4 regions of the Scandinavium manionii genome follow, and region 1 is predicted to be linked to each of the others. Evidence: predicted binding sites of a transcription regulator. Region 1 holds the regulator's gene; each other region holds the start of a gene.
What was found. The regulator PurR, encoded in region 1, represses purine synthesis genes. The targets are predictions, from matches to a motif close to CANGCAAACGTTTGCNTG.

Region 1 (7,706 bases):
GTAGACGTTTTTTTGGTTGTGTGAGAACTCTCACGGTATATCCGTGAGTCTGCTATCCGACGTAGAACAGAGGAAGGGAGATAACCCTTGCCGAAAGGCCTTCCGTGGTTAATCGGGGGAGATCCGTTCCCCCGTTAATCGCTAATATTTATCGTATTTATGTGTTACCGAAATCAGTATAGGCCGCAAAAATGAGTGATTCAATAAAAAATTCTTAGCAAACTAATGACTGAGTTATTACATAGTCGCTAACGATACTATGCGTGTGATTCTTCAGTTGAACCTGCGTTTTCATCACGTTGTGCAACAAACTGCATCCGGTAACCCCAGCCTGCCAGAACCACGGTGGCCAGCATCACGCTGGTGGTGGTCAGGAGCGGAGTGGAAATCAGGGTGGAAACCACCAGGCTTGCCAGGAAACACAAACCCAACTGCAGCGTGTTTTGCATCGCTGCTGCCCGACCCGTGGCGTGTGGGAATGGGCGCAGTGCCTGAGCCACAACGATTGGGTATATCGCGCCGTTGGCCATTGCCATCAGACAGAAAGGGATCAGCAGGGTGGTTAGTGAACTGCCTGCGGTCAGACCGACAGCAAAGGTGCCCGCTACGCTCACGGCAAAGGCCAGCAGCAGCCATGGCAGCATCTGTTGACCTTCCCATTTTTGCAGGGCGGCACGACAGCCGTAGCCCCCGATAAGGAAAGCGATGGTCTGCGGCACATAGCTCAGGCCAATCACCGTCGGGCCGTAACCCATGGCGCTCAGAATAAACGGCGAGCCGGTCAGCCACGCGAAGAAGCTGGCGGAGCAGGCGGCGTAAATCAGTACGTTGCCGCGATAATCTTTCGAGCGCAAAAGCGTCAGGAAGGTCAGGGGCTGCTCTTCCTTATGCACGATGCGCACCGGTTTTTGCAGACGCAGCGCAGGCAGCATCAGCAGCAGCGTAATGCCAAACAGAGTGGCAAAAATTGCCTGCCATTCGAAATGATGCAGGATCCAGCTGCCGAGCAGCGGTGCCAGAGCCGGGGATAGTCCAACCAGCGGCATGATAGTCGCGAAGATACGATTGGTGCGCTGAGCCGGATAATAATCGGTGACCATCGCCTGCCAGGTAACGGTAGCGGCGCAAACGCCGACCGCCTGCACAAAGCGCAGCACCAGCAGCAGGGTAGCATCACGGACCCACAGCATCCCCAGACAGCCAACGGCGAATATCGCCAGGCCGGTCAGCAGAATAGGTTTACGACCGTAACGGTCAGACAGCGGGCCCCACATCAGCTGAGCGAGGGCAAAACCGGCCAGGAACAGGCTAAGGCTGGCGCTGACGGCGGCGGCAGGGGTTTGTAAATCGGTTTGAATGGCGGAAAATGCGGGCAGATACATATCGGTTGCCAGAAAACCGAGTACGCTCAGGCCAGCCAGCCAGCACAAAAATCCTTTCCCAGGTTGTTTATTCATTTTCTTTCTCGTTGCAGGTGTCGATGGCAGCAGAGTGTAGGGAGTGCAACTTCGCTTGTGAAACGCTAATATTTGTCTGGTGAGTTCAAATTTTTTGCAGGCAACCTATGTGGTCAGAATATTCTCTTGAAGTCGTGGACGCTGTAGCGCGTAACGGGAGCTTCAGCGCAGCCGCGCAGGAGTTGCACCGTGTGCCTTCTGCGATCAGCTATACCGTACGTCAGCTAGAGGAATGGTTGGCGGTTCCGCTGTTTGAACGACGCCATCGAGACGTGGAATTAACCCCCGCAGGTGCCTGGTTTTTGAAAGAGGGGCGCTCTGTTATCAAAAAAATGCAGATCACCCGTCAGCAGTGTCAGCAAATCGCCAACGGCTGGCGCGGCAATTTGGCCATCGCGGTGGACAATATTGTGCGTCCGGAACGCACCCGGCAGATGATTGTCGATTTCTATCGCCACTTTAAGGATGTCGAACTGTGCGTATTCCAGGAAGTGTTCAACGGCGTGTGGGATGCGTTATCCGACGGGCGCGTGGAGCTGGCTATTGGGGCCACCCAGGCGATCCCGGTCGGTGGACGTTACGCGTTTCGCGATATGGGGATGCTGAGCTGGAACTGCGTGGTGTCGAGTCAACATCCGCTGGCGCAGATGCCCGGCCCGCTCAGCGATGATGTGTTGCGCAACTGGTCGGCGCTGGTGCAGGAAGATACCTCGCGATCGTTGCCGAAACGCATCACCTGGCTGCTGGATAATCAAAAACGGATTGTGGTGCCGGACTGGGAATCTTCCGCGACCTGTCTTTCAGCCGGGCTGTGTGCTGGAATGGTGCCCACGCATTTTGCCCGTCCGTATATCGACAGCGGTGAATGGGTGGTGCTGGAGCTGGAAAATCCGTTCCCGGATGCGGCATGCTGCCTGACCTGGCAACAAAATGACATGTCACCGGCGCTGAGCTGGCTGCTGGAGTATTTGGGGGACAGTGAAACGTTGAATAAAGAGTGGTTACAGGAGCCGGAATAACCGGCTCCTGAGAGATCATTAACGGCGGTAGTCGCGGAACGGACCGTCGGCAACCGAGCGGCGCTCGATCAGGCGCGGGTGCACTTCAATAGACTGCGACTCTTCACGCTTATTGACAATACGATCCAGCAGCATATCGAAGGCCGCTTCACCCAGCGAATCCTTCGGCTGATGGATAGTGGTCAGGGCAGGGGTAAAGAAGCGCGCATTGCGCACGTTATCGTAGCCAATGACTGAAATATCCTGTGGAACGCGCAGGCCCATTTCGTCTGCGGCGCACAAGGCACCCATCGCCATAATGTCACCGCCGCAGAACACGGCGGTCGGGCGTGGCTGTTGCGCAAGAATTTTCTGCATGGCGCGATAGCCAGATTCAGGCTCGAAATCACCCTGCACAATCCAGTTTTCAGGCACGTTGATTTGCGCTTCTTCCATGGCTTTCATGAAACCTGCCAGACGTCCGGCGCCAGTGTTACGCTCCATCGGGCCAGGAATGACGCCGATTTCGCGATGACCGCGTTCGACCAGATAGCGTCCGGCAATATAGCCACCCTGGAAAGCGTTATCATTTACCGAGTCGGTAAAATCAGCTTTAGATTCGCCCCAATCCATCACCACCATCGGGATGTGACGGTACTCTTCCAGCATCTCGAGCACCGACTGCGGGTATTCAGAACACATCACCAGCAGGCCATCGACGCGCTTTTGCGCCATCATTGAAAGATAGGCGCGCTGTTTTTCCAGGTTGTTCCAGGCGTTACCCAGGATCAGGGTATAGCCTTTCTCGAAGCAGTTTTTCTCAACGGCTTCAATGATTTCAGCAAAATAGGCGGCTTCGCTGCTGGTTGCCAGCAGGCCGATTGTTTTGGTGTGATTCACCTTCAGGCTACGCGCTACGGCGCTAGGAGAGTAGTGCAGCTCTTTAATGGCCGCCCACACCGCGTTGCGGGTCTCTTCCGCCACGAAACGCGTTTTGTTAATTACATGTGACACTGTTGTAGTGGAAACGTTTGCGCGCTTCGCTACATCTTTAATAGTTGCCATTCGTTCTCACTCCAGACCCTTTCCTTACGCCTGTTTACCAACACGAAAACGTTTGCCTTTACACACCCTTAACACAATTCAATTGAATTGCAGTACGCCGGGATACAGACAGGACGACAGGAGGGGGTCAATGGCTGGTACGCTTTTAAATTAGCGTGGAATTTTGTCTGATTCTGAGGCAAAGGGAAAGAGAAAAATCGCTATGAGCTTAAAACCAGGAAGATTTTTGCGTACAGTTGTGCAAAAATGAGCAAGCTCACTTTTGTTGTGGGGATTAAAAGGAGAAAAATTGATGAGTACCGACCTTAAGCTCTCTCTGATGACGACCGTGATTGCGCTGGCCGTGATTGTTGCCGCCGGTCTGACCGCCGTCCTGCATTGATTTATACGGAGGGAGAGTTCTCTTCCTCCGCCTCATCTTCCTGCCGATTGTTACCAGATTTGCAAAAAACTTTTGCCATTTTGTTTACTTCTGTTTTTTTGTGATTGATGTCATGCTTTTGACTTCTGCTGTTGCACCATCCCAGACGGATGGCTTACCGGAGTCGTTACATGAAAATCAATTTTCCCCTGCTGGCGTTGGCAATCGGGGCGTTTGCCATCGGGACCACGGAATTCTCGCCAATGGGCTTGCTGCCCGTTATCGCTAAAGGCGTCGATGTCTCTATCCCTGCCGCCGGGATGCTGATCAGCGCCTATGCCATTGGTGTGATGGTTGGTGCGCCGTTGATGACGTTGCTGCTTTCACATCGCGCGCGCCGTAATGCGCTCATTTTCCTGATGGCCATTTTCACGCTCGGCAACGTACTGTCGGCTATCGCGCCGGATTACACCACGCTGCTGCTGTCGCGCATTATCACCAGTCTTAATCACGGGGCCTTCTTCGGCCTCGGCTCGGTGGTGGCTGCCAGCGTAGTGCCTAAGCACAAGCAGGCCAGCGCGGTGGCGACCATGTTTATGGGGCTGACGATCGCTAATATCGGCGGCGTTCCGGCGGCGACCTGGCTCGGTGAAACCATCGGCTGGCGGATGTCGTTCCTCGCGACGGCCGGACTTGGCCTGGTAGCGATGGTTAGCCTGTGGTTCTCCTTGCCGAAGGGCAGCAGCGGTGAACGCCCTGACGTGAAAAAGGAACTGTCGGTTCTGGTGCGTCCGCAGGTGCTGACGGCGTTGTTGACGACCGTGCTCGGAGCCGGGGCGATGTTCACGCTCTACACCTATATTTCGCCGGTGCTGCACACCATTACCCATGCGACACCGCTGTTCGTCACCGCCATGCTGGTGCTGATTGGTATCGGTTTCTCTCTGGGTAACTATCTGGGCGGCAAGTTTGCTGACCGCTCCGTGACCGCCACGCTGAAAGGCTTCCTGACACTGCTGATCGTTATCATGGCGTCTATCCCGTGGCTTGCGCAAAACGAAATCGGCGCGGCGGTGAGCATGGTTATCTGGGGTGCGGCGACCTTCGCGGTGGTCCCTCCGCTGCAAATGCGCGTGATGCGTGTGGCACATGAAGCGCCGGGCCTGTCATCATCGGTCAATATCGGGGCGTTTAATCTGGGCAATGCGCTGGGCGCGGCCGCGGGCGGGGCGGTTATCTCAGGAGGCCTGGGGTACAGCTTTGTGCCAGTGATGGGGGCGATAATTGCCGGTGTTGCGTTGCTGGTGGTGCTGATGACTGGGCGTCGTCAGTCAGAAGAAGTCTTTACCAGTCATTGATAACATGCCCGGCGGGAAACCACCGGGCCAGAAATTATGCCGACAGGTTCTTCGCGACAAATTCCCAATTTACCAGCGCCCAGAAATGCTCGAGATAGTTCGGGCGGGCGTTACGGTAGTCAATGTAGTAGGCATGTTCCCATACATCTACGGTCAGCAGCGGTTTGGCGTCAGTCGTTAACGGGGTACCCGCGTTAGACGTAGAAACGATAGCCAGTTTGCCGTCTGCATTTTTCACAAGCCAGGTCCAGCCAGCGCCGAAGTTTTTAACAGCGGCATCGGTGAACTGCGCTTTAAAGTCAGCAAAGCTGCCGAAGCTCGCGTTGATAGCGGCTGCGACGTCACCGGTTGGCTCGCCACCGGCGTTTGGTGCCAGGCAGTTCCAGTAAAACGTGTGGTTCCACACCTGTGCAGCATTGTTGAAAACGCCCGCTTCGGAAGTGCGAACGATCTCTTCAAGCGTTTTGCCCTCAAACGCAGTGCCTTTGATCAGATTGTTCAGGTTGGTGATATACGTTTGGTGATGTTTGCCGTAGTGGTATTCCAGCGTTTCTACGGAGATGTGTGGCGCCAGGGCGTCTTTTGCATACGGTAATGCAGGTAATTCGAATGACATTGCTTATTCTCCCTATTATTTTATGACTCAATAACCATGCATTGAGTATGGATAGGGTAGCAAATTAAAAGATGTGGCTAAAGAAGAACTTACCCTGTCGATAGATCGACAGGGCAGGGATCAGCGAATTGTTTTAGGCGTCATCACGCGCCGTGCGCCAACGTAGTGATTCGCCCAGTAATCTTCGCTCAGAGAGGTAATCTGGATATCGCGGCCGGTGCGCGGGGACTGAATAAATTTACCATTGCCAACGTAAACGCCTACGTGATCGGCAGTGCCACGACCGCGGGTACGGAAGAACACCAGATCGCCGCTTTGCAGCTCACCCCGGTTAACAGACCGCGCATCACGCAGGTGATACATTTCATTCGCGGTGCGAGGAATACGGAATTTCACCAGATCTTTGTACGCGTAGTAAACCAGACCGCTGCAATCGAAACCGGTGCGCGGCGAAGTGCCACCCCAACGGTATGGTTTGCCAATCTGGCCCATCAATTTATTCATCGCCGTTTTTTGTGCTTTCTGCACGCGCGCTTTGTGTGCATCTGCAATGGTTAACGGTTTCACGTCTTCGCTAACGCATTTCTTTTTATGGCCTTTACGCACGCTGCATTTCTGCGCCATTTTAACGGAGGCGGTTTTCAGCGCGGGGCTATGAATTTTGCGGGTGGAGGCGGTTTTACTGACGGCGGATGTTTTTTTACTTTTGGCGGTCGTTGTTTTCTTAAGGGTACTGGTTTTCTTTTTGCTGGAGGTTTTGGCCGTTGATTTGGTTTTGCTGCTGGTCGTTTTCTTTTTACGGTCTGCTTTCGCCTGGTGGGATTTTTGCGATGCAGATGTACGCGCCTGTTCGGATGCGTGGGACAAAGGCGTAATGGACAACGATATAAACAGCAAAGCACAGAGCGTGATCGAGACTTTATTTATCCGCGCCACTGAGCATTCCTCTGTTAAGCAGGCAAACGGTCATGCCTGGGTATGATTGACAAAACGAATCGATTCTAAAGCATAAAAACATTAATTGTTAATAGTGTTTTTGTATCTGATGCACAGTTTCGTTAGCGACTGCAAAAAAATGCGTCAAACTGGACATAACATGCTCGGAAAATGCTCATGTTTACGCGGGGCAGGCCGATAAAGGCATATTTTTAAGGCAACTTCAAAACGTCAGAGGTAAAATGCATTATCGTGAACAAAATGTTATTTTCTGACAGCCGTCGTTGACGTTACACTTAGCGACTACAGCCATAAAAAGAAGTTTAAGGAAGCAAGATATGAGTACGACTCTTGAGAAAATCCAGACCCAAATCGCCGAGAACCCAATCCTTCTGTATATGAAGGGTTCCCCGAAACTGCCAAGCTGCGGTTTCTCTGCTCAGGCGGTTCAGGCACTCTCTGCCTGTGGCGAACGTTTCGCTTATGTTGATATTCTGCAAAACCCGGATATCCGCGCTGAGCTGCCAAAATATGCAAACTGGCCGACCTTCCCACAGCTGTGGATTGACGGTGAGCTGGTTGGCGGCTGTGACATCCTGATTGAGATGTACCAGCGTGGCGAACTGCAACAACTGATCAAAGAGACGGCTGCTAAGTACAAAGACGACGAGCAGAGCAGCGCTGAGTAAGTTTTTGACTGGCAATAAAAAAGCGACCCTCGGTCGCTTTTTTTTATTCTTCGCTTTCGCCTTCTGGCAACGGTAACGGCCAGCCGCCCAGGCGTTTCCAGCGGTTGACGATTTCGCAAAACAGCTGCGCCGTCTGTTCGGTATCGTACAAAGCGGAGTGCGCTTTATTGCCGTCAAATTCCATTCCTGCAGCCAGGCAGGCTTTCGACAACACGGTTTGCCCCAG
Region 2 (7,706 bases), on a different contig from region 1:
TGCCGGGCAGCACGTTACGCAGGAAGTTAAAGGCTTCAGAGCCGTCCGTTGCCACCGCGCCAAATGGTTTGCGCTGTTCTGGAGAATCAATCACTTGCCCTCCGTTGTGCTTGCCGATTTTCAGCTCATTGTCTTCCGCCGGGAAACCGTAATACTGGTCACCGTTTGGCAGCTCACCGGTAAACGCCGGAAAGTTGTTTTTGCTACTGTATCGGCCATCGGCCTGGTACCAGGCAAATACTTTACGCACCGGCTGAATTGGCAGTTCCGGCAGAAGCCTGGTAGCCCAGGTTCCGGCGCTCACCAACAGACGTTTCGCGGTGTAACTGCCATCGGCGGTTTCAACGGTGGTGCCATCCGCGTGATGCGAAACGGCGGTAACAGGGCAATTGAACAGCTGAGCACAGCCGGCTTCGCGGGCCAGTTCGACCCAGGCTTTTACCGCCAGCTCACTGCGCAGCACGCCGGAAGCCGGTTCAAACAGCCCGACGTAATCCTCCGGCACACGGATCTCCGGCCAGCGGGCCATCAGCGCCTGGCTGTCAAGCCGCTCAACGTCCAGACCGAATTGACGGGCGCTCTGCTCGACGTTGGCGAGGAACGGTGAATGCGCCGGGCCCAGGTTGATGACGCCGGTTTTCTCAAAAATCTCTTCGCCGCTCAGCGTGGCGAGTTCATCCCACAGGGTTTGTGCGCGAAGCACCAGCGGCACATATTTTTCACCCTCGCCGTAGGCATGGCGAATCAGGCGTGTATCGCCGTGGTGGCTGCCTTCGTTATGCGGCGGCAGATGGGCATCGGTCATCAAGACCGACAGCCCTGCGCGGGAAGCGTAATAACCGGCGGCGGCACCGACAGAGCCACTGCCGATAATTATTAAGTCGTAGTTCATGCGTGTCTCATCTCTGTTCGTTATTAGCAGGGTAATTAATCTGATAATGCATGACAAGCCAGAAATAATTAAGGCACCCGATGGGTGCCTGTTACGTGAATTTTGGCATCAAGCGCTAATGCCTTCGATACTCGTTTTCCTGGAAATCGCCGGATTCAATTTTGGCGATGCCCGCTTCTAAAATAGAAATAAACTGGCGGGCTACATCGGTCGTTAACCATAGCGTTTGACCGATTTCTGCTTCGTTGTGACTCGATAGTGTGGGGTTCTGGTAGTGCAGGCGCAGCATCAGCGCGTCATAGCTGTCTACGGTGCTGATGTCCCATCCGACGAGGGGATGGGTCTGGATGACTTCATTATTCTTTTCCATCATAACCCCTTATTAACGTGTTTAAAGACAACGGTTCGAGGTTCAATGCGTGTTTTCTGAAGCATACTAATTATATCAACAACTATGAAAATATTCGAACTTTCGGGTTAAGAGCAACATTTTTTTCTGGGTCAATCGTTTTTTTGAACAATAAAGCGGCAATTAGTTCGTTATTTTCTAAAAGAAAAGTGATGCAATAAGAAAAAGGTTAAAAAAAGCACAAAATGAAATTAAAAAAGCCGGGGCGACCCGGCAAAAATTACATAATGATGGAGCGTTTTTTTAATCGAATCAGGCAGGGTTAAACCAGTCATCCGCGCTTTCCCAGGTTTCCTGGAGAATTTCGCTGATGCGGTCTTTGTCTTCTTTAGCGCCACCGAGAACGGAAAGATTATTGCCCGCGGCATAGCGCACGCTGACTTGTCCGTTCTGGTCGGGGAATTGATCGAGAATACGGCGGGAAAGCTCGCTGGTGAGCGCATCAATAGCGCCTGCGGGCAGGACAGTGGTTCTGGCGATAGTCACTTCAATACGCATAATGTGCCCCCTGTTGAATATACTGGATATTTATACAGTTAGTTTGCGAAACTTACAACAGGAGGCAATCATTTTTTTAGCGTTTAACGCTCCAGTTCACGGTTTCACCGGCAAGGAACGGGATCAGCGTGTCGTCGGTCAGGGCGATACTGTCGACAACCTGGCTCTCTTTGCGCTCCAGTTCGATGAAGCTCTCATTCACCGGCAGGCCATAGAAACGCGGGCCATTCAGTGAGCAGAAGCCCTCGAAGTGTTGTAAGGCATTCATTTCTTCGAACACCGTGGCATAGCTGCCGAGCGCCGTTGGGGCGTTGAAGCAGCCCGCACAGCCGCAGCTGGCTTCTTTGCGATGACGCGCATGCGGGGCAGAGTCGGTACCGAGGAAGGCGCGCTCAAAGCCGCTGGCAACCAGTTCACGCAGCGCCTGCTGGTGAATGTTGCGTTTGAGGATAGGCAGGCAGTACAGGTGAGGGCGCACGCCGCCAACCAGCATGTGGTTGCGGTTAAACATCAGATGCTGCGGGGTAATGGTGGCGGCCAGCAGTTCGTTGCCGTCGCGCACGTATTCAGCGGCATCTTTGGTGGTGATATGTTCAAACACCACTTTCAGGCCCGGCAGACGCTGGCGCATCGGCTCCATCACCGTTTCGATAAAACGTGCTTCACGGTCAAAAATGTCTATCTCAGCGTGGGTAACTTCGCCGTGGACCAGCAGCGGCATGCCGAGTTTTTGCATGCGCTCAAGCACCGGCATGATCGCATCAATGCTGGTGACGCCGTGGCTGGAGTTGGTGGTCGCGTTAGCTGGATACAGTTTGGCGGCGGTAAATACGCCTTCGTGGAATCCGCGTTCCAGCTCGTTTGGATCCAGAGTGTCGGTCAAATAGCAGGTCATCAGCGGGGTAAAGTCATGGCCCGCAGGAACGGCATCAAGAATGCGTTGGCGGTAGCTGATGGCGGCATCAACGGTGGTCACCGGTGGCACCAGGTTTGGCATCACAATCGCCCGGCCATACACTTCACTGGTGTAAGGCACGACGGTTTTCAGCATATCACCATCGCGCAGATGGATATGCCAGTCGTCGGGACGGCGGATTTTCAGTAGCTGGGATTGTGCTGTCATGGAAGGCTCCGGCTTGTTGAGAAGGGCTATTTTTGCCGGGCACTAAGATTAAACGTAAACGTTTTCCTTTGCACTCCTTTCCGTAAAAAAAACGGGCGCGATTTGCGCCCGTTTCGAGATCAGTCCCCGATTCGATTAGTCAGTCAGTGGAATGACAATCTCGCCCGGTTTCACTTCAATGCCTTTGGCGTATTTCTTCGCCAGCGCCTCGCCTTCGCTTGCGTCTTCACGCAGAACGTAGGCCGGCTGCTTGTTGAAGTAGCTCCGCAGTGACTGGTTCAGGTACGGCATCATGGTTTGCACCACCGACTGCATCTTCTCAGGCTCCACTTTTGCATCGACCACTTCCATTTCCTGCAGGAAGATAGCGCCTTTTTCTTTATTAAAGACCGGCAGCGCTTTCAGCTTCAGGTTAATCGTTGCTTTCTGATTACCAAACAGCGAGCTCATATCGAGGTTCGCGACGCCGGTCAGCGTGATTTTATTCGGTTCTTCGCGGCCAATGGCGCTGGAAAGGTTAGTCAGCACAATGTGTGCATCAGCCACACCCGGCAGGCCAATATCTTTCGAGAAATTGTTTCGCTTTTGCAGTGCCTGATTAATTTCTTGCTCACTCACGGTGTACTGCGTGAGCTGGTTACAGCCTACCAGCAGGACGCTCACAGTCAGTGCGGCGACCATCAACAACTTTTTCATGGGTTTCCTTAACATGTTGCTTTTGACTCATCCTGACACAAAGCAGCATGCCCTGTCAGCCTAATGCGTGCCAGCAGAATCCGCTGAATTGTTACTACAATTAACATCAGGCACCGGGTTCGACCATCCCGGTTGTCGCGCGTTTAGTACTGAACTGCCACCACAGCGCCAGAAAAGTCATGAAGCCAATCGCACCGAACATCACCCAAGGCAGCTCCGGCTGGTGGAGCGCTTTGCCCGCATCGAACAGCCAGCCGCCACCCGCATAACCGAGCGCGCCGCCGAACGCGAGCCCGAGACGGCTGAAGCCCATATAGCTGCCACGTGCGCGCGGATTGGCCAGCTGGGCGCTCAGGGTTTCGCGAGCCGGTTCGGCAATAATGGAGCCGATATAAAACACGCAAATCAGGGTGAACAGCTGCTGTAAATTGGCGGAAAGGCCAATCGGCAACATCGCCAGGGTCATAATAAGCAATCCGGCCATCAGACGGTGTTCGAGGCGGAAACGCTTTTCGCTCCAGCGCGCAATCGGGTAGAGCAGCGTCAGCGACAGCGCGGCTTCAATGGCATACATCCATTTCACCGCCGCAGGGGAACCGGCGATATCGTTGACCATGATCGGCAGCATCAGCATCACCTGTACCGCCAACATGTAATAGCCGGTCAGCGTCAGAACATATGTGACAAACCGCTTGTCACTTAGCACCCGCGACAGACCTTCCCGCACTGGCGTTTTCACCGTCGACAGTTTCCAGGCCGGAAGGTACCAGGCGTTAAACGCGGCACAGAGGATGAACAGCACCGCACCGACGCTGCATACCAGACGGAAATCGTATTGCAGCAGCCAGCTGCCAAGCAGCGCGCCAATTACCGCCCCGGCACTGTCCTGCATCATCAGCAGCGAGAAAAAGCGCCCGCGTTGATGCGGACGCACCAGTTTGACCACCAGCGCCGCTCGCGGTGGGTCGAACAACGTGCCGCCGAGGCCGGAAAGGATGCAGGAGAGCCACAGCATCCATGGTTCATGCGCGATGGCCATGGTGATGAATCCAGCGGCACGCATCAGCATACCGGTGACGATCATCGGTTTAGCGCCGAAGCGGTCGGCTATCGCGCCGCCAAAAATACCTAAACCTTGCTGAACGAGCTGACGCAGCCCAAGGGCAATGCCGACCATCAGCGCTGCCCAGCCCATCTGGTCGACAAAGCGAATGGAAATTAATGGGAAAACGACAAAAAAGCCGAGAACAACCAGCATGTTATCGACAAGCAGGAAATATTTTCCCAGGCTGCGAGCCTGTGAGATGCGCGATGACATTTCCCCTCCAGGGGAATGAAACGGTGAGAGGCTACCATTCTACCGTTTGAAGGCTGATTTTTAGGGGCTGCGGGCAACAATATTTTTTTATCAAAAGACTATTTTGATAGAGTTTATTTATCGAAAAGCGGAAGTGCCTCAGAAAAACGTATGTCGCTGTTTTCACAAGGTGGCGACAGGCAGGTATAGTGAAGGTAATGGCGGTTTGAAGGAGTGGGGGAAGATGTTTGGCTATCGCAGTAACGTGCCGAAAGTGCGCTTAACAACAGACCGTCTGGTGGTGCGTCTGGTCCATGACCGCGACGCCTGGCGGCTCGCCGATTATTACGCGGAAAATAAAACGTTCCTGAAACCCTGGGAACCGGTCCGGGATGACAGTCATTGCTATCCCTCTGGCTGGCAGGCGCGCTTGTCGATGATCAGCGAGTTTCACAAACAGGGATCCGCGTTTTACTTTGTGTTGCTTGACCCGGAAGAAAAAGAAATTGTCGGCGTGGCCAACTTCTCAAACGTGGTACGTGGCTCGTTTCATGCCTGTTATCTGGGGTATTCCATCGGTGAAAAATGGCAGGGGCAGGGGTTGATGTACGAAGCGCTGACCTCCGCCATTCGCTACATGCAGCGCACCCAGCATATACACCGCATTATGGCCAACTATATGCCGCACAATCAGCGCAGCGGCGCGCTTTTGGCCAAACTCGGATTTGAAAAAGAAGGATTCGCCAAAGACTATCTGCTGATTGACGGACAGTGGCGGGACCACGTTCTGACGGCGCTCACCACACGCGAGTGGACGGCGGGTCGATAAGGAGAAATCATGAAGTATCAATTAACGGCGCTTGAAGCGCGTGTGATTGGCTGCCTGCTGGAAAAGCAGGTCACCACGCCGGAGCAGTATCCGTTGTCGGTCAACGCCGTCACCCTGGCCTGTAATCAGAAAAGTAACCGCGAGCCGGTGATGACGCTCAGCGAAAACGAGGTGCAGGACTTACTCGATCAGCTGGTGAAACGCCATTATCTGCGCACCGTCAGCGGGTTTGGCAACCGGGTGACCAAATACGAACAGCGATTCTGCAATTCCGAATTTGGCGATTTGAAGCTCAGTACCGCGGAAGTGGCGCTGGTGACCACGCTGCTGCTGCGCGGCGCGCAGACGCCGGGCGAACTGCGCAGTCGCGGCCAGCGGATGCATGAATTTGCGGACATGGCCGAAGTCGAAAACGCGCTGGAAAATCTGAGCAATCGTGAAGACGGGCCGTTTGTAGCGCGTTTACCGCGCGAACCGGGCAAGCGCGAACAGCGGTTTATGCATCTGTTTAGCGGTGATGTTGAAAACGCCGCTGTCAGCGTAGAGGCTGAAACGCCGGAGACACACAGCCTGGTGGCGCGCGTCGACGCGCTGGAGAACGAAGTTGAAGAACTTAAGCAGCGCCTCGATTCCTTACTGGCACATCTGGGAGATTAAGCGTGACCGCGAAACTTCGAATTGGCGTGGTGGGCCTCGGTGGCATCGCGCAAAAAGCGTGGCTGCCGGTGCTGAGCGCCGCAACAGACTGGACGCTGCAGGCGGCCTGGTCGCCGGGGCGTGAAAAAGCGCAGCGCGTGTGTGAAACCTACCGCATTCCGCTGGCGGATTCGCTGGCGCATCTGGCGTCCCAGTGCGATGCGGTGTTCGTGCATAGCTCAACCGCCACGCATTATACGGTGGTCAGCGAACTACTGAACGCCGGCGTTCACGTCTGCGTTGATAAACCGCTGGCGGAAAAACTTAGCGATGCGATGCGCCTGATTGAACTGGCCGAGAAGAAAAAGCTCACGCTGATGGTCGGCTTCAACCGACGATTTGCGCCGTTGTATCAGGAGTTGAAAACCAATCTGGCCGATGGCGCATCGCTGCGGATGGACAAACACCGGAGCAACAGCGTCGGGCCAAACGATCTGCGATTCACCCTGCTGGATGATTATCTGCACGTGGTGGATACCGCGTTATGGCTGGCAGGCGGAAATCCGCAGCTGAGCGGCGGTTTACTGCAAACCACCGACCAGGGCGAAATGCTGTACGCCGAGCACCATTTCAGCCTGCCGCAGATGCAAATTACCACCAGTATGCATCGCCGCGCGGGCAGCCAGCGTGAGTGGGTCCAGGCGGTGACCGACGGCGGGCTTATCGACATTACCGATATGCGCGACTGGCGGGAAGAGCGGGGCGCTGGCGTGATTGTACGTCCGGCATCCGGCTGGCAAACCACCCTCGAACAGCGTGGTTTTGCGGGCTGCGCGCGTCACTTTATCGAATGCGTGCAAAATCAGACGGTTCCGCAAACCGCCGGTGAGCAGGCAATTGCCGCCCAGTGCATCGTCGAAAAGCTGTGGCAGGAAGCAATAAGTGAGTAAGAGGCTGTAACAACTGCCAGTAGTAATTACCGCTAATCCAGGTAGACTATCGCCACTTTCCAACGCCTGTTTCGCTTACAGGCGTTTTTGATCCGGGGTTGTGGAATAACACGTTAATGAACCTATTAAAATCGCTGGCGGCCGTCAGCTCAATGACCATGTTTTCTCGCGTGCTGGGCTTTGCGCGCGATGCCATAGTGGCAAGGGTTTTTGGGGCGGGAGTCGCGACGGATGCCTTTTTTGTGGCGTTCAAACTGCCAAACCTGCTGCGCCGCATTTTTGCAGAAGGCGCGTTTTCACAGGCGTTTGTGCCGATTCTGGCGGAATACAAAAGTAAGCAGGGAGAAGATGCAACCCGCGTTTTCGTCTCGTATGT
Region 3 (7,706 bases), on a different contig from region 1:
GCACGGTAATTTCAGCCTGATGGCGCAGCCGATTGTCGGCATGCGCGGCGACAGCTATCACGAAGTATTGCTGCGTCTGAATGGCGATAACGCCCAGCTGATTTCCCCGGAAGTGTTTCTGCCGGTGGCCCACGAGTTTGGGCTTTCATCGCGGATCGACCTGTGGGTGCTGGAAAATACGCTGAAATTTATGGATAGCCGTCGTGAAACGCTGCCTGGTCTGCGATTGTCGGTGAATATCTCGCCCTCATCGGCCTGCGGATCACAGTTTCCGAAGACGGTATCCGACCTGCTAAAGCGCTATAACATTCAGGGCTGGCAGCTCATTTTTGAAATTACTGAAAATCACTCGCTGAGTCACCCGGACCAGGCCATGCTCAACATGGCGCAGCTTCAAGCTCTGGGATGCCGCATTGCCATTGATGATTTCGGCACGGGCTATGCCAGCTACGCGCGACTGAAAAACGTCAGTGCCGATATCCTGAAAATCGACGGCAGCTTTATCCAGAATCTGCTGTCGAGCACTCTGGATTACCAAATTGTTTCGTCAATTTGCCAGCTGGCACGAATGAAGAACATGCAGGTGGTGGCTGAGTACGTTGAAACGGATGAAATCCGTGAGGCGGCGCTGAGCCTGGGAATTGATTATCTGCAGGGCTTTTATCTCGGCAAGCCAGAACCTTTAGAAGGTCTGGCTGCCGGGAATATCGAGCCTGTTACATCAGGCGGCGATATCTGGTGATTCTTCTTCGGTAATTTTCAGCATCCAGCCGGTCACGCCTTGCCAGTACTGCTGCTCTTTTTCCAGATCGAGCAGTACCAGCGCGTTTTGACTAAACCAGTTGTGAGGGAAGCACAGTGTCCAGTGATTCGCTTCGGTGGTCAGTGTTAACGTCGGTGGCGTAGTCGTGGCCTGACGCTGGTTATTCAGCAATACGCCGAGGCGTAGCAGCTGGATCATCGGCAGGAATTGCTTCTTCTTAAACAGCGTAAAGCGCGGTAAATCGTCCAGCTTCACCCCTTTGCGGTGGTAACGCACCAGGGTTGCCATCAGCATCTGCTGCTCCTGGTTGAAGCCTGGTAAATCACTGTTTTGCAAAATGTACGCCGAATGGCGATGCATCCCGCTGTGATTGATATTCAGTCCCACCTCATGCAGCATCGCGGCCCATTTCAGCAGGGCAGCCAGCTGTGGGTGCGCCTGTTTCGCGTTCTGTTGCACCCACTGCTCATACATCTGATGGGTGGTTTCCAGCACGCGACGCGCCTGTTCGCGGTCGATATGATACTGACTGGCCAGACTTTCCGCGGTTCGGCTGCGGATATCGTCATGGCGGAAGCGGCCTTCCATCTCATACAGCACGCCTTCGCGCAGCGCGCCGTCAGACAGGCGCAGCTCTTTGATAGCGAGTGAATCAAACACGCCGCACAGAATCGCCAGGCCCGGCATAAAGACTGCCTGACGGTCTTCTGAAAGCCCAGGCAGACTGAGGGCGCTGAAGTTTTTGAACTTCAGCGTTTCTTCAACCAGCATCTCCAGGCGTTCCGGCGTGATGATGCCATCTTTCTCGCCCATTTCGACCAGCACTTCATGCACTGCTTTAATGGTGCCGGACGCGCCCATGGCCACGTTCCAGCCCTGAATACGGTATTGCCAGGAGAGCGTTTCCAGTTTCTGCACCGCCGCAAGGCGCGCACGCTGGAAGTTCTCTTTGCTGATAAGACCACCAGGGAAGAACATTTGGGCAAAGCTCACGCAGCCCATACGACGGCTTTCAACCAGCTGCGGTGTAAAGTCTTCGCCGATGACCAGCTCCGTCGAACCGCCGCCGATGTCGATAACCAGCTTGCGGCCTTTTTCCGGCTGCGTATGCTCCACGCCCATAAAAATCAGACGCGCTTCTTCATTTCCGGAAATGATTTCAATCGGGTAAGGGATCACTTTTTCCGCACGCTTCAAAAACTCCGGCGCGTTCAGCGCCTGGCGAAGCGTATGCGTGCCGACAATGCAGACGCTGGACGGAGGAAACCCTTGCAGGCGTTCCGCAAACAGTGACAGACAGGTCAGGCCGCGCTCCATCGCTTCTTCACTGAGCATATTGTCTTCATTCAGGCCATCGGCCAGATGGACGCGCTGTTTCAGGCGGCCAATGATTTGCAGCGCACCGTCAACGACGCGCGCGATAACCATATGAAAACTGTTCGATCCCAGGTCAACCGCAGCAATCTCCTGCGGTCGTGACGTTTTGGTTTTTATGGGCATAAATTAATCGGGCTGCTCAAGTGATTTAATGTAGTCGTAGATCGCCAGCTGTGACCGGACTTTGCGGCGGTTGCCGCGGGGCACGTAACGATTACTCAGTTCTTTGTCGATAAAACGGGCTTTCACAGTATCGCTAAATTGCAGATCGACGATATCCAGCACCTGTTGTTTCAGGCGTGGATCGAGGATCGGCGTAGCGACTTCAATTCGGTAATCGATATTGCGTGTCATCCAGTCAGCGGAAGAGAGCCACACTTTTTTCGTGCCGCCATCTTCAAAAATATACAGCCTGTCGTGCTCAAGATAACGGTCAACGATACTGATGACGTTAATATTTTCGCTAATGCCTTCGAGTTGAGGAATAAGCGAACACATGCCGCGCACCAGCAGATTCACCGGCACGCCGGAACTTGATGCCGCATACAGACGATCGACCAGGCCTTTGTCGACCAGGTTGTTCAGCTTCAGGGTGATCCCCGATGGGCGACCGTTCTGAGCGTGGGCAATTTCGTTGTCGATCATGTCATACAACAGGCGACGTGAGTTTTGCGGCGAGACCATCAGATAATCGAAATTCACCGGACGGTACGGGTTCTCAATGAAGTTAAATACCCGGCGGACTTCGTTGGTGATCCGCGCATCGGCGGTCAGCAGTGAATAGTCGGTATAAATTCGGGCGGTTTTTTCGTTGAAGTTACCGGTGCCGATATGCGCATAGCGCACCACATCGTCACCTTCCTTACGAGAGATAAGGAACAGTTTGGCGTGAATTTTCAGGCCTGGCGCAGAGAAGATAACGTGTACACCGGCTTCCGTCAGGCGCTTCGCCCAATGGATGTTGGCTTCTTCGTCAAAGCGCGCTTGCAGCTCAACGACGACCGTCACTTTTTTACCGTTGTGCGCTGCGTGGATCATCGAATCAATAATGCGCGAATCTTTTGCCACGCGGTAAATATTGATTTTGATGGCCAGCACGCTCGGGTCAAACGAGGCCTGACGCAGCAGTTCCAGCACGTGCTCAAAGGTGTGATACGGGTAATAAAGCAGCACATCGCGCTGACGAATGGCGTCGAAACCGTTGCGGAATTTATCGAACCAGATATGGCGCAGGCGCGGCAGCGGTTTGTTAACCAGGTTGGCTTTACCGACGTTCGGGAAGCTAATGAAATCTTTAAAGTTATGGTAGCGACCGCCCGGCACGATGGAGTCATAACGGGTGATGGCGAATTTCTTACGCAGCATCTCGACCATCGCATCAGGCATATCGCGCTGATACACAAAGCGTACCGGCTCAGCCGTCAGGCGCTGTTTCAGGCTCGAGGACATCAACTCCATCAGGCTCGATTCCATCTCGTGCACCAGGTCGTACTCGGCATCACGGGTCATTTTCATCGAGTAGGCATTCAGGGCGTCGTAATCGAAGAAGCCCTGGAAGATATCGTCCAGGCAGTAGCGCAGAATGTTGTCGAGCAGGATCATCGGTTTGCGGCGGCGCGGGGTTTCCGGCGGCAAATTGACGAAACGCGGCACTTTATCCGACGGGATTTCCAGCAGGGCGTAGCTAATTTCTTCGCCGCGAATAATTTCTACTGCCAGATAGGTGTAATCATCTTTCAAGAACTGGACTAAATCCGTTTCGCGATTAATCAGAATCGGCGTGATGTGCTGGCGCAGGTAATGTTTGAAGTAGTGGCGTAACCAGCTTTGCTGATTGACCGATAACTGACGCTCGTTAATCAGGAAAATTTGATTGCGCGCCATTTCGAGCAACAGCTCGTTATAAAGACTGTCAAATTCCTGGTCGGCTTTCAGCACGCGGGCCTGAATTTTTCCCAGAAGATGGCGGGAATGGGCGGTGAGGCCTTGTTCTTCACTGATGATAATGCGGCGTTTGAGTTCGGCAAAACGCACTTTATAGAACTCATCAAGGTTATTGGAGTAGATCCCCAAAAAACGCATGCGTTCTATCAACGGGTTGCTTTTATCCGCTGCTTCCTGGAGAACGCGCTCGTTAAAGGATAACCAGCTCAGTTCTTTTTCGATATAAAGCTTATCCTGACCCATTACTACTCACACTCCGGTTGATTGACGCGGACAGCCCTCACATTATGGCGAGCTTTGACCAGTGATGTCCAACTGTGCCAGGTAAGTATGACAATAATCTGTTTGTCGTGAACCTGCGATAACGTTTTTTTATTATTCAGCGGTATGGGAGAGGGGAAAAGCGCCTGTCGCGATGGACAGGCGGCCTGCAACTACGCCTCGGAGGCGTAGCCTTGCGCGGGGAGCTGAACACCGTCCAGCCATGCGCTGTTGTCTTTCATTGCCAGACGTCCGTCGACAAACCAGCTCACCACCAGCGGGTAAATGGCGTGCTCCTGGTGCTGAACGCGAGCGGTAATGTCATCTTCCGTGTCACCGGCGAACACCGGCACGTTGGCCTGTAAAATAACCGGGCCGCCGTCGAGTTCGTCCGTCACGAAGTGCACGGAGGTGCCGTGCTCTTCGTCGCCGTTTTCCAGCACCTGACGATGGGTATTCAGGCCGGGGTATTTCGGCAGCAGGGAAGGGTGGATATTCAGCAGACGCCCATGATAATGCGCCACGAACGCCGGACTCAGAATGCGCATGTAGCCTGCCAGCACCACAACATCAGGGGCGTAGGCGTCAATTTCCTGAATCAGCTCGCGGTCAAATGCTTCGCGGTTGGGAAACTGACTGGCGCTCAGCGCATGCGCCGGGATCGTTGCTTCACGGGCGCGCTCAAGGCCGAACGCGTCGGCCTTATTGCTGAAAACAGCCCGCAGGGTGCCATTGATTTTCTTCTGCTTGCAGGCGTCGATAATCGCCTGCAAATTGCTTCCGTTACCAGAAATCAGCACCACAATATTTTTCATTACTCGATGACCACACGCTGTTCAGAATCGGATGCTTTGATATAGCCGATTTTCCACGCGTTTTCACCTTTCTCATTCATCAGCGCGATAGCGTTATCGGCTTCTGCGGCTGGCAGCGCAATCAACATGCCCACGCCACAGTTGAAGGTGCGATACATCTCATGTTGGCTAACGTTACCGGCGGTTTGCAGCCAGTTAAATACGGACGGCCATTGCCACGAGGATTCGTCGATCACGGCCTGAGTGTTGTCCGGCAGCACGCGCGGAATGTTCTCCCAGAAGCCGCCGCCGGTGAGGTGCGCGATGGCGTGCACGTCGACGCTGGCAATCAGTTCCAGAATATTTTTCACGTAGATACGGGTGGGTGCCAGCAGGTGATCGGCCAGGGGTTTGCCGTCGAGTTCCGTGGTTTCTGGATTGGTGTCGCTGACTTCAAGGATTTTACGCACCAGCGAATAGCCGTTGGAGTGCGGACCGCTGGAGCCGAGAGCCACCAGCACGTCGCCATCGGCCACTTTGCTGCCGTCGATGATTTCGGATTTCTCAACCACGCCCACGCAGAAACCGGCCACGTCGTAATCTTCGCCATGATACATACCCGGCATTTCAGCAGTTTCCCCGCCCACCAGCGCACAGCCGGACTGCAGGCAGCCTTCGGCGATGCCGGTGATAACGCTGGATGCAACGTCCACGTCCAGCTTGCCGGTCGCGTAGTAATCAAGGAAGAACAGCGGCTCAGCGCCCTGTACCACCAGGTCGTTCACGCACATTGCCACCAGATCGATGCCGATGGTGTCGTGACGCTTAAGATCCATTGCCAGGCGCAGCTTAGTGCCAACGCCATCCGTACCGGAAACCAGCACCGGCTCACGATATTTTTGCGGCAGTGCGCACAGTGCGCCAAATCCACCCAGGCCACCCATTACTTCCGGGCGGCGGGTTTTCTTCACCACACCTTTGATTCGGTCAACCAGAGCATTACCCGCGTCAATATCAACACCGGCATCTTTATAGCTGAGAGAGGTTTTGTCGGTCACTGCAAGTCTCCACGAATGGCGTTAGCAAATAAAATCGGCGCCATTCTAACAGCCTAAGCAAACGTTTGCGAGCCTGGGCGCGGGATATCTTTTGTTGACGTTTTTTTACACACTTTCAGCATTCGTTCAGTCAAATTTGAACCCGTTCACGAAAATGAAACCGGGTACATTTTAATGCTTGCAGGTTATTGCTACAGCACACAATATTCCACTGAAACCGGTTTCTGAAATTGCCGTCAGGAGGAGTAAAGCACATGCACATTGCCGCGTTTGATATTGGTGGCACGGCGCTCAAAATGGGCGTAGTGACCGTCGAAGGGGCGATCGTCGCGAAAGGGAAAGTGACCATCAAAGACAGCGACGGTGAGGCTATTCTGCAAGGCATTCTCAGCTGGCTGGAGGCGCATCCGGAATGTGAAGGCATCGCCATCAGCGCGCCTGGCTACGTCAATCCTCACACCGGTTTCATTGAAATGGGCGGGGCTATTCGCAAATTCGACCAGTTCGGCATTAAAGCGTGGCTCGAAGAACGCACCCGTCTGCCGGTCGCCATTGAAAACGACGCCAACTGCGTGCTGCTCGCCGAACGCTGGCAGGGCAAAGCGGCAGAGATGAGTGACTTTCTGGTGCTGACGATTGGCACCGGCATCGGCGGCGCGATTTTCTGCAATAACCAGCTGGTACGCGGCGCGCGTTTTCGCGGCGGTGAATTTGGCTACATGTTTACCGACCGCCCCGGCAGTCGGCAGCCGACGCACTACACCATGAATGCCACCTGCACGCTGCGTGTTCTGCGCAACCGCTATGCGAACCATATCGGAAAACCGCTCGATGAGGTCAGTGGCGAAGAGATATTCGACGCCTGCGATGCGGGAGACGCGGTTTGCCAGCGGCTGGTGAACGATTTTTTCAACGGCATCGCCAGCGGCCTGTACAACCTGGTCAATCTGTTCGACCCGCAAACTATTCTGCTCGGCGGCGGTATCACCGAACGCCCGGGCTTCCTGCAACAACTGAAACAGCATCTCGCCTGGTTCGGTATTGATGAATACGTTGATACCGTCAGCCACGGCAACGACGCCGGTTTACTCGGCGCGGTTTACCATTTTAATCAGCAGTCTGAATGTTAAAGAGGGAGTTGTTATGTCCGGATTTAAAAGCGATTTTCTGTGGGGCGGTGCTGTTGCGGCGCATCAGCTGGAAGGCGGCTGGAAAGAGGGCGGAAAAGGCCCGAGCGTTGCCGATGTGATGACCGCCGGGGCCCACGGCGTAGCGCGTGAAATTACCGACGGCGTGCTGCCTGGAAAAAACTACCCGAACCATGACGCGATCGATTTCTATCACCGCTATAAAGACGACATCAAACTGTTTGCCGAAATGGGCTTCAAATGTTTCCGCACCTCGATTGCCTGGACGCGTCTGTTCCCGAAAGGTGACGAGCTGGAGCCGAACGAAGCGGGCCTGAAATTCTACGACGACCTGTTCGACGAATGCCTGAAATACGGCATC
Region 4 (7,706 bases), on a different contig from region 1:
ATTATTCGTGTCAGGCGCTTTAAAGATTGCTTTATCCTCTCCCATGACTAATTCTGTTTCGGCACCAGGCGCGGTGAAACCGATGTTTACGCCCTTAGCGGCTGTGGACTGGGTGTTAATGGAATCCAGCAGCATGTTGCGATAAGAGGAATAACGCGAATCACCGTAACCATTGGTGTCAAAGCTCACGCCTACGGTCGTTTTATCTTGCGGCAATGTGCAATCTTTGAGGCTGATAGTGACGGTTTTCATGGTGTCAGAAGCCATTAATGCACTTCCGGATACGGTATTGACTGATTTGCTCAGCGCCGTAACAGGAATACCGTCCAGAACAATGGTCTTATTCGCCGTTGGTGAACCATCAATGGCGATGGTACAGCTGGTATTAAAAACCTGACCGTTTATTTGCATTTGTCCATCAGATGCCTGAGCAGCAGTGAGAGAAAATGCCGCCGAGAGGGCAAAAGAGAACACGACGATTTTTTTCATTTGGAAAGTCCTTTATTTTCGTTCCAGAAAAATATTAATAATCGGAACATCACTGTTTCGATGGTGAATAGCTATGCAGAGGTGACACTTTGGATGATTACTCTATTCCCAAGAATATTACATAACCTTACCTAAAGCGTGCTGCGATAAGCATACATATGGTGGATGCCTTAAACAACACTACTTTCCTGAATGACTTATTTTGAAAAGCTTACTATTGAGGCAAACCGTGGGGGAGAGGTCAACCAGTAGATATCCTCACGCTTGATGAATTTAAGCTTGAAACAATCTCATTAAATGACAAATTCACCAGACACATATATTTGACACTATTACAAAAACCAGCCAGTCATCAGAGACATCGTTCTTTCGTTTAATCGGAAAAAAACTGAGGATGGAACACACCTCGATATATTATTCCAATCAATAATTCAACAGCCGTTATAATTCCAGTCTCCGCTTTTTTGGATACCTGGCCGCAGTGTTGCCCCGTGATTTGTCTCGTATTGATGTTCATTTTAGCCATAGCTGCGCGAGCCATGTTGTTGCGGGCGGTATCATGGTCTGGCAACATTCTCTGGTTGATGCCATGCCGTCTCTTTGAAAGTAACTTACTACCCTGGCTTTTGGTTTAATGCTAATCTTGATACGTTAGTTTTAAGTACTGTCAACACGTGGGCTAGTCTGCCCGCAAAAGTCTCCAGTTTTATACTGACCGTTCATTTATCCGTCGCGATTATTCTCTCCTGAGATTGAAACAGAGATAACCGACGGACGCATGGGCGCTCCCGCTAATATGGATTATTGCTGGCAAGTGAGGTCAACATGAATGGACTAAATACTCTTCAACAGCCTAAGGCTACGATAAATGAATCACACGAATTTGATTTAAATTTACTTGAAGTATTTGAATCCGTGTATCTTTTTAAAAGCGTCAAGCATGCCGCGAACCAGCTCAACAAGAGTAGCGCGGCAATAAGCCAATCCTTAAATAAATTACGTCTTCATTTTTCAGATCCTTTATTTGTACGTCATGGAATGAAATTGACCAGCACCACAGTGGCTGACAATATTCATGCAAAACTCCATGATAAATATGAGGATTTACTCAGCGAACTGGGTTATTTTATTACCGGACAAAACACCAGCGAAATTAATGTATTTACCCGGGGATATTCGGGTATTCGGATCATTCCGTTATTGGGGAGTGTCATCGAAAAACACGATCTCCAGTGTAAGATCCTGCACCACATCATCGATGCCAGCAATTCGAGCGCAGAAGAACTGCTGATGTTGCGGAAAGTGGATATTCTGTTCGACGCCATGCCCATCCATCGCGTCGATTTTGTCTGTAATGCCCTGTGGGAAGAGGAGCTGGTATTGGTCTGTCGCCAGGACCATCCCCGTATAGGCGACTATGTCCCGGCGGAGAAGATACGGGAAGAGAATATATCCATGTTTAACGTCGCGGATGGACTGCAAAACCTCATCGACAAACAGTATCGTCTTGATCTCAGCATCAGAAGAAAAGCGTTCTCTCTGCGAAGCAATTCCATTTTTACCATTGCGGCCATGACAGCGGCGACAGACTCACTGGCGATTATTCCGTTAACTTTATACCTGCAGATGAAAGAAGGCTTCTCATTAAAGGTTATCAATACCGACATCATCCTGCCCAAAATAACGCTATATATGATCGTGAAGAAAGCGACACTGGAAAATCCGGTTATTGAAAATATTATTAAAAAAATGATGATACATCTCAACGGACAGTGACGTAGCAGATCGGCAACGTTCTATTCGTAGGCGCGCTTCTCCTGGAAGCCGCCGTCCTGTTCCTTTTCGCTTTCACGAGGTTATTGCCGGCGACACCTTACGACTTAACGGCACAGCTAAAAAAGCAAAAGGCCGCATCAGCGGCCTTTGTGTTTACTGCAATAAATTAGGCGTAAACCGGGAAGCGTGCGCAGATATCCAGTACTTTACCTTTGATGCGTTCGATGGCGGCTTCATCATTGATGTTGTCCAGCACGTCACACATCCAGCCAGCCAGCTCTTTCGCTTCGGCTTCTTTGAAACCGCGACGGGTGATGGCCGGAGAACCAATACGAATACCGGAAGTCACAAACGGACTCTTCGGATCGTTTGGTACGCTGTTTTTGTTCACGGTAATATTGGCGCGACCCAGAGCGGCATCGGCTTCTTTACCGGTCAGGTTTTTGTCTACCAAATCCAGCAGGAACAGGTGGTTCTCAGTACCGCCAGAGACCACTTTGTAGCCGCGGTTCAGGAACACTTCCACCATCGCTTTCGCGTTTTTCGCCACTTGCTGCTGGTAAACTTTGAACTCTGGCTCCATCGCTTCTTTCAGCGCGACGGCTTTCGCGGCAATCACGTGCATCAGTGGGCCGCCCTGCGCGCTTGGGAATACGGCAGAGTTCAGTTTTTTGTACAGCTCTTCGTCACCACCTTTCGCCAGGATCAGGCCGCCGCGCGGACCCGCCAGGGTTTTGTGGGTGGTGGTGGTGACCACGTGTGCATGTGGAACCGGGTTCGGGTAAACGTCTGCGGCAATCAGACCAGCAACGTGCGCCATATCAACGAACAGGTATGCGCCGATGCTGTCAGCGATTTCACGCATTTTAGCCCAGTCAACCACGCCGGAATAAGCAGAGAAGCCGCCGATGATCATTTTCGGTTTATGGGTCTGCGCCTGCTTTGCCATGTCTTCGTAGTCAATTTTACCGGACTCATCAATACCGTAAGGAATGATGTTGTACAGCTTACCGGAGAAATTCACCGGGGAACCGTGAGTCAGGTGACCCCCTTGCGCTAGGTTCATACCGAGCACGGTATCGCCCGGTTGCAGCAGCGCGGTGTAAACCGCGAAGTTCGCCTGGGAACCGGAGTGCGGCTGCACGTTGGCGTAATCTGCGCCAAACAGCTCTTTGGCACGATCGATAGCCAACTGCTCAACGATATCAACATATTCACAGCCGCCGTAATAGCGTTTGCCCGGGTAACCTTCAGCGTACTTGTTGGTTAACTGAGAACCCTGCGCCTGCATGACGCGCGGGCTGGTGTAGTTTTCGGAGGCGATCAGTTCGATGTGCTCTTCCTGACGTACTTTTTCCTGCTCCATAGCCTGCCACAGTTCGGCATCATAATCGGCAATGTTCATTTCACGCTTTAACATCCGCATCTCCTGACTCAGCTAACAGTAGTTTTACCGCTAAAAAAGGGGGCCCTTTTGGGCAACGGCCAACAGTATAACTGATAAGTTCTTCGATAACAGGTCTTGACAAATGATTTTACGCAAACGATTACCTTGCCGCCGCGCAAGGGTTTGAGCGATAAAGGCTCACTTGATTTAAGCGGATTTCTTTTCAGGTTTGTGATGCACATTTTTCATCTTTCAAAGAACCATTTACATCATAGGGTCATTCTTATAAGATGCATTTAAAATGCACCATTAAGAAACATGACGAAGAAACCGCAAAAGGACATAGCCATGCTTGACGCACAAACCATCGCGACGGTGAAAGCCACCATTCCCCTGCTGGTCGAAACTGGCCCTAAACTCACCGCTCATTTTTACGATCGCATGTTTGCTCATAACCCAGAGTTGAAAGAGATCTTCAACATGAGCAACCAGCGCAACGGCGATCAGCGTGAAGCGCTTTTCAACGCCATTGCCGCCTACGCCAGCAATATTGAAAACCTGGCAGCCCTGCTGCCCGCGGTCGAAAAAATTGCCCAGAAGCACACCAGTTTCCAGATCCAACCCGAGCAATACGCCATCGTTGGCGGCCATTTGCTGGCGACGCTCGACGAGATGTTCAGCCCGGGCCAGGAAGTGCTGGACGCCTGGGGCAAAGCCTACGGCGTGCTGGCCGACGTGTTCATTAAACGCGAAGGGGAAATCTATCAGCAGAGCGCCGCAAAAATCGGCGGCTGGGAAGGCACGCGCGCATTCCAGATAGTTAGTAGAACGCCGCAAAGCGCCCTGATCACTGCGTTTGAGTTTGCCCCGCAGGACGGCGGCGACGTGGCGGATTATCAGCCGGGTCAATATCTCGGCGTGTGGCTGAAGCCGGAAGGTTTTGCGCATCAGGAAATCCGTCAGTATTCACTCACCCGCAGCCCGAACGCCAAAAACTATCGCATTGCGGTGAAGCGCGAAAACGGCGGCCAGGTGTCCGAATGGTTGCATGACCAGGCCCGCGTGGGCGATACCGTTTATCTTGCCGCACCTGCCGGTGACTTCTTTATGTCGGTTGACGCCTCCGCACCGGTGACACTGATTTCCGCTGGTGTCGGCCAGACGCCAATGCTGGCGATGCTCGACACCCTGGCAAACCGCGCGCATCCGGCTCAGGTGAACTGGTTCCACGCGGCTGAAAACGGCACGGTTCACGCGTTCGCCCAAGAAGTCGAAGCCCTGGGCGCAACGCTGCCGCGCTTCGCCTCCCACGTCTGGTACAACAAGCCTGAAAGCCATGACGTGTATGACAGCGCCGGGCTGATGGATTTGCGCCAGCATGAAGGCCTGTTCAGCGATCCGGCGACCCAGTTCTATCTTTGCGGCCCAGTCGGGTTCATGCAGTTTGCCGCGCAGCAGCTCGTGGCGCTGGGCGTGGAGCAGGGCAATATCCATTACGAATGCTTCGGCCCACATAAGGTACTGTAACGTCTTCTTCTCTCTCGCGGGCCACGCTGTTTCTCTGGCCCGCAAACGCTGCTTCTATACGCAAAACCATACGAAAAACCTTTCATATCACCACCGTGAAGCACGGGTGGGTCAAAAAAGGGGTAATCTGATCGTGTTAGAATGCCCGTCTTCCCGTTGTCTTTTTTGGGCCCCTTTTTTATGCAACAACCTGTTGTACTCATTGGCGAATGGCTGGTTACGCCTGCCGTAAATCAGATAAGCCGTCAGGGACGTCAACTTACACTAGAACCTCGCCTCATTGACCTTCTGGTTTACTTTGCCCATCACCCCGATGAAGTCCTGAGCAGAGATGAACTTATCGACCACGTCTGGACGCGCAATGTCGTGACCAACCACGTCGTGACCCAGAGCATTTCTGAATTGCGTAAGTCGCTGAAAGACGGTGATGAGAGCAGCCCGGAATACATTGTGACGGTGCCGAAGCGCGGCTATAAGCTGGCGGCCACCGTTATCTGGTGCACGGAAGAAGGTGCAGAATTAACGCCAGTCCCGCCTCCTGCGGCGATAATAATCCCAGGCACAGAACCTGACCGTGCACGAACAACCCCGCCAGAAAAACGCCGCAGCATTACGACCTGGTGGGTCTGGGGACTGTTCTTGCTGGCGTTGTTCAGCTGTGTGGCGCTGGTCGCAATGTCGACAATAAACTCCCATCCGCCAGTCACCAAAACGCGCCTGTTGCTCAACCCGCGCGATATCGATATCCGTTTGGCGGACGGCAACTCCTGTAATAATGCGGCCTCGCAGCGAACGTACGCGGTGGGGCTTGGCAGCCTGATTACCACGTCGTTAAATACTTTCTCGACCTATATGGTGCATGACAAAACCAACTACAACGTCAACGAGCCGAGCAGTTCGGGTAAAACGCTGACCATTGAGTTTGTGAATCAGCGCCATTACCGCGCTCAGCAGTGCTTTATGTCAGTGCAGCTGGTTGATAACGCCGACGGCTCCATGATGCTCGATAAGCGTTACTTCGTCACCAGCGCTAACCCGCTGTCGATTCAGAACGACCTGATGAGCAGCCTGTCGGAGGCGCTGACGCAGCCGTGGCCAGAGCGGATGCAGGCCATGCTTCACATGTACCAGCCGCCGCAGAGCACATCGCTGACTCACTTTTATCAGGCGCATCAGCTATTAATGAAAGGCGATATTGATTCACTCAGCAAAGCCAGCGCGGTTCTCGACGACGTGATTTCCGATTCGCCGGGCTTTACCTATGCGCTGGCGGAAAAAGCCATTGTCGATGTCTTACGTCATTCTCAGCAGCCGATGAATGAAACACAGCTGGCGGAGCTCAATGCGGAAATAACCCGTGTCAGCAATAATCCTGAGATTAAAAATACCGCGGCATTCTATCAAATAAAGACCATCGATATGCTTGGACAAGGAAAAGTTGATGATGCATTCACGGCGATTAATTCAGGCATTGACCTTGAAATGTCGTGGATGAATTACGTGTTGCTCGGCAAGGTCTACGAAATGAAAGGTAAAAACCGTCTCGCGGCAGACGCGTATATTACCGCATTCAATTTGCGACCAGGCGAGAACACACTTTACTGGATTGAAAATAGCGTATTCCAGACTTCCGTTACCCGCGTCGTCCCCTATCTCGACAACTTCCTCGCTGCAGAATAAGTCAGAAATATGAATAACCTCATCGCGTGGAATAAAACACGCGTGATGAGGTTAATTATATGTATCTCATGAACACCTGAATTGTTATCTCTTTCGAGACAAAAACCCGCGCAAAGCAACATTGATTTAACCCGCAAAACCAAAAACAACACACTGAAAAACAACGATATTTACCTTTTCATGATATCAACATGTCATCCTGATGTGTTAACGCAGAAAAGTCAGGATGTCATTTGTCTGACGTTTGCGATTACTTCACTTTATCTTTAGGACTTCTCTGCTGGAGATCTTTAATCTTGAACTCAGTCGGTCGGGTCATAACCATAACTTGCAATATGTCCCGGGCCTCCAAAATAAACACCAGGAGAATACAAACCATGAGTTCTGCCAAAAAGATCGGGCTCTTCGCCTGTACCGGTGTAGTCGCCGGGAATATGATGGGGAGCGGCATTGCCTTATTACCCGCGAACCTCGCCAGCATCGGTGGCATTGCCATCTGGGGCTGGGTTATTTCTATTATTGGTGCAATGTCTCTGGCTTATGTTTACGCCCGACTGGCAACCAAAAACCCACAAGAAGGTGGCCCGATTGCCTACGCGGGTGAATTATCCCCGGCGTTCGGCTTCCAGACCGGTGTCCTTTATTACCACGCGAACTGGATTGGTAACCTGGCAATCGGCATTACCGCCGTTTCTTATCTTTCGACCTTCTTCCCGGTCTTAAATGATCCCGTACCGGCCGGTCTGGCCTGTATTGCTATTGTCTGGATTTTCACCTTCGTGAATATGCTCGGTGGTACCTGGGTGAGTCGCCTGACCACCATTGGTCTGGTGCTGGTGCTTATTCC

Region 2: the regulator PurR is predicted to act here: its motif matches at 2,974-2,991, upstream of pyrC (dihydroorotase).
Region 3: the regulator PurR is predicted to act here: its motif matches at 6,252-6,269, upstream of purM (phosphoribosylformylglycinamidine cyclo-ligase).
Region 4: the regulator PurR is predicted to act here: its motif matches at 3,802-3,819, upstream of glyA (serine hydroxymethyltransferase).

What each region holds. Positions count from the first base shown of each region.
Region 1 is NZ_JALIGC010000032.1:79,140-86,845, reverse strand. It holds gene punC (purine nucleoside transporter PunC) at 258-1,457, opposite strand; gene punR (DNA-binding transcriptional activator PunR) at 1,565-2,476, shown strand; gene purR (HTH-type transcriptional repressor PurR) at 2,495-3,520, opposite strand; gene cydH (cytochrome bd-I oxidase subunit CydH) at 3,813-3,902, shown strand; gene MUU51_RS03495 (MFS transporter) at 4,073-5,239, shown strand; gene sodB (superoxide dismutase [Fe]) at 5,274-5,855, opposite strand; gene MUU51_RS03485 (C40 family peptidase) at 5,976-6,791, opposite strand; gene MUU51_RS03480 (Grx4 family monothiol glutaredoxin) at 7,130-7,480, shown strand; gene rnt (ribonuclease T) at 7,524-7,706, opposite strand, start outside.
Region 2 is NZ_JALIGC010000034.1:196,371-204,076, reverse strand. It holds gene solA (N-methyl-L-tryptophan oxidase) at 1-892, opposite strand, end outside; gene bssS (biofilm formation regulator BssS) at 1,008-1,262, opposite strand; gene dinI (DNA damage-inducible protein I) at 1,554-1,799, opposite strand; gene pyrC (dihydroorotase) at 1,876-2,922, opposite strand; gene MUU51_RS05840 (lipoprotein) at 3,058-3,618, opposite strand; gene mdtH (multidrug efflux MFS transporter MdtH) at 3,725-4,936, opposite strand; gene rimJ (ribosomal protein S5-alanine N-acetyltransferase) at 5,160-5,744, shown strand; gene MUU51_RS05825 (YceH family protein) at 5,754-6,401, shown strand; gene MUU51_RS05820 (Gfo/Idh/MocA family protein) at 6,404-7,330, shown strand; gene murJ (murein biosynthesis integral membrane protein MurJ) at 7,447-7,706, shown strand, end outside.
Region 3 is NZ_JALIGC010000039.1:138,594-146,299, forward strand. It holds gene MUU51_RS15105 (bifunctional diguanylate cyclase/phosphodiesterase) at 1-742, shown strand, start outside; gene ppx (exopolyphosphatase) at 722-2,263, opposite strand; gene ppk1 (polyphosphate kinase 1) at 2,267-4,327, opposite strand; gene purN (phosphoribosylglycinamide formyltransferase) at 4,519-5,160, opposite strand; gene purM (phosphoribosylformylglycinamidine cyclo-ligase) at 5,160-6,197, opposite strand; gene bglK (beta-glucoside kinase BglK) at 6,452-7,327, shown strand; gene MUU51_RS15135 (6-phospho-beta-glucosidase) at 7,341-7,706, shown strand, end outside.
Region 4 is NZ_JALIGC010000039.1:41,555-49,260, reverse strand. It holds gene MUU51_RS14740 (fimbrial protein) at 1-489, opposite strand, end outside; gene MUU51_RS14735 (LysR substrate-binding domain-containing protein) at 1,315-2,265, shown strand; gene glyA (serine hydroxymethyltransferase) at 2,432-3,685, opposite strand; gene hmpA (NO-inducible flavohemoprotein) at 4,001-5,179, shown strand; gene cadC (lysine decarboxylation/transport transcriptional activator CadC) at 5,360-6,859, shown strand; gene cadB (cadaverine/lysine antiporter) at 7,237-7,706, shown strand, end outside.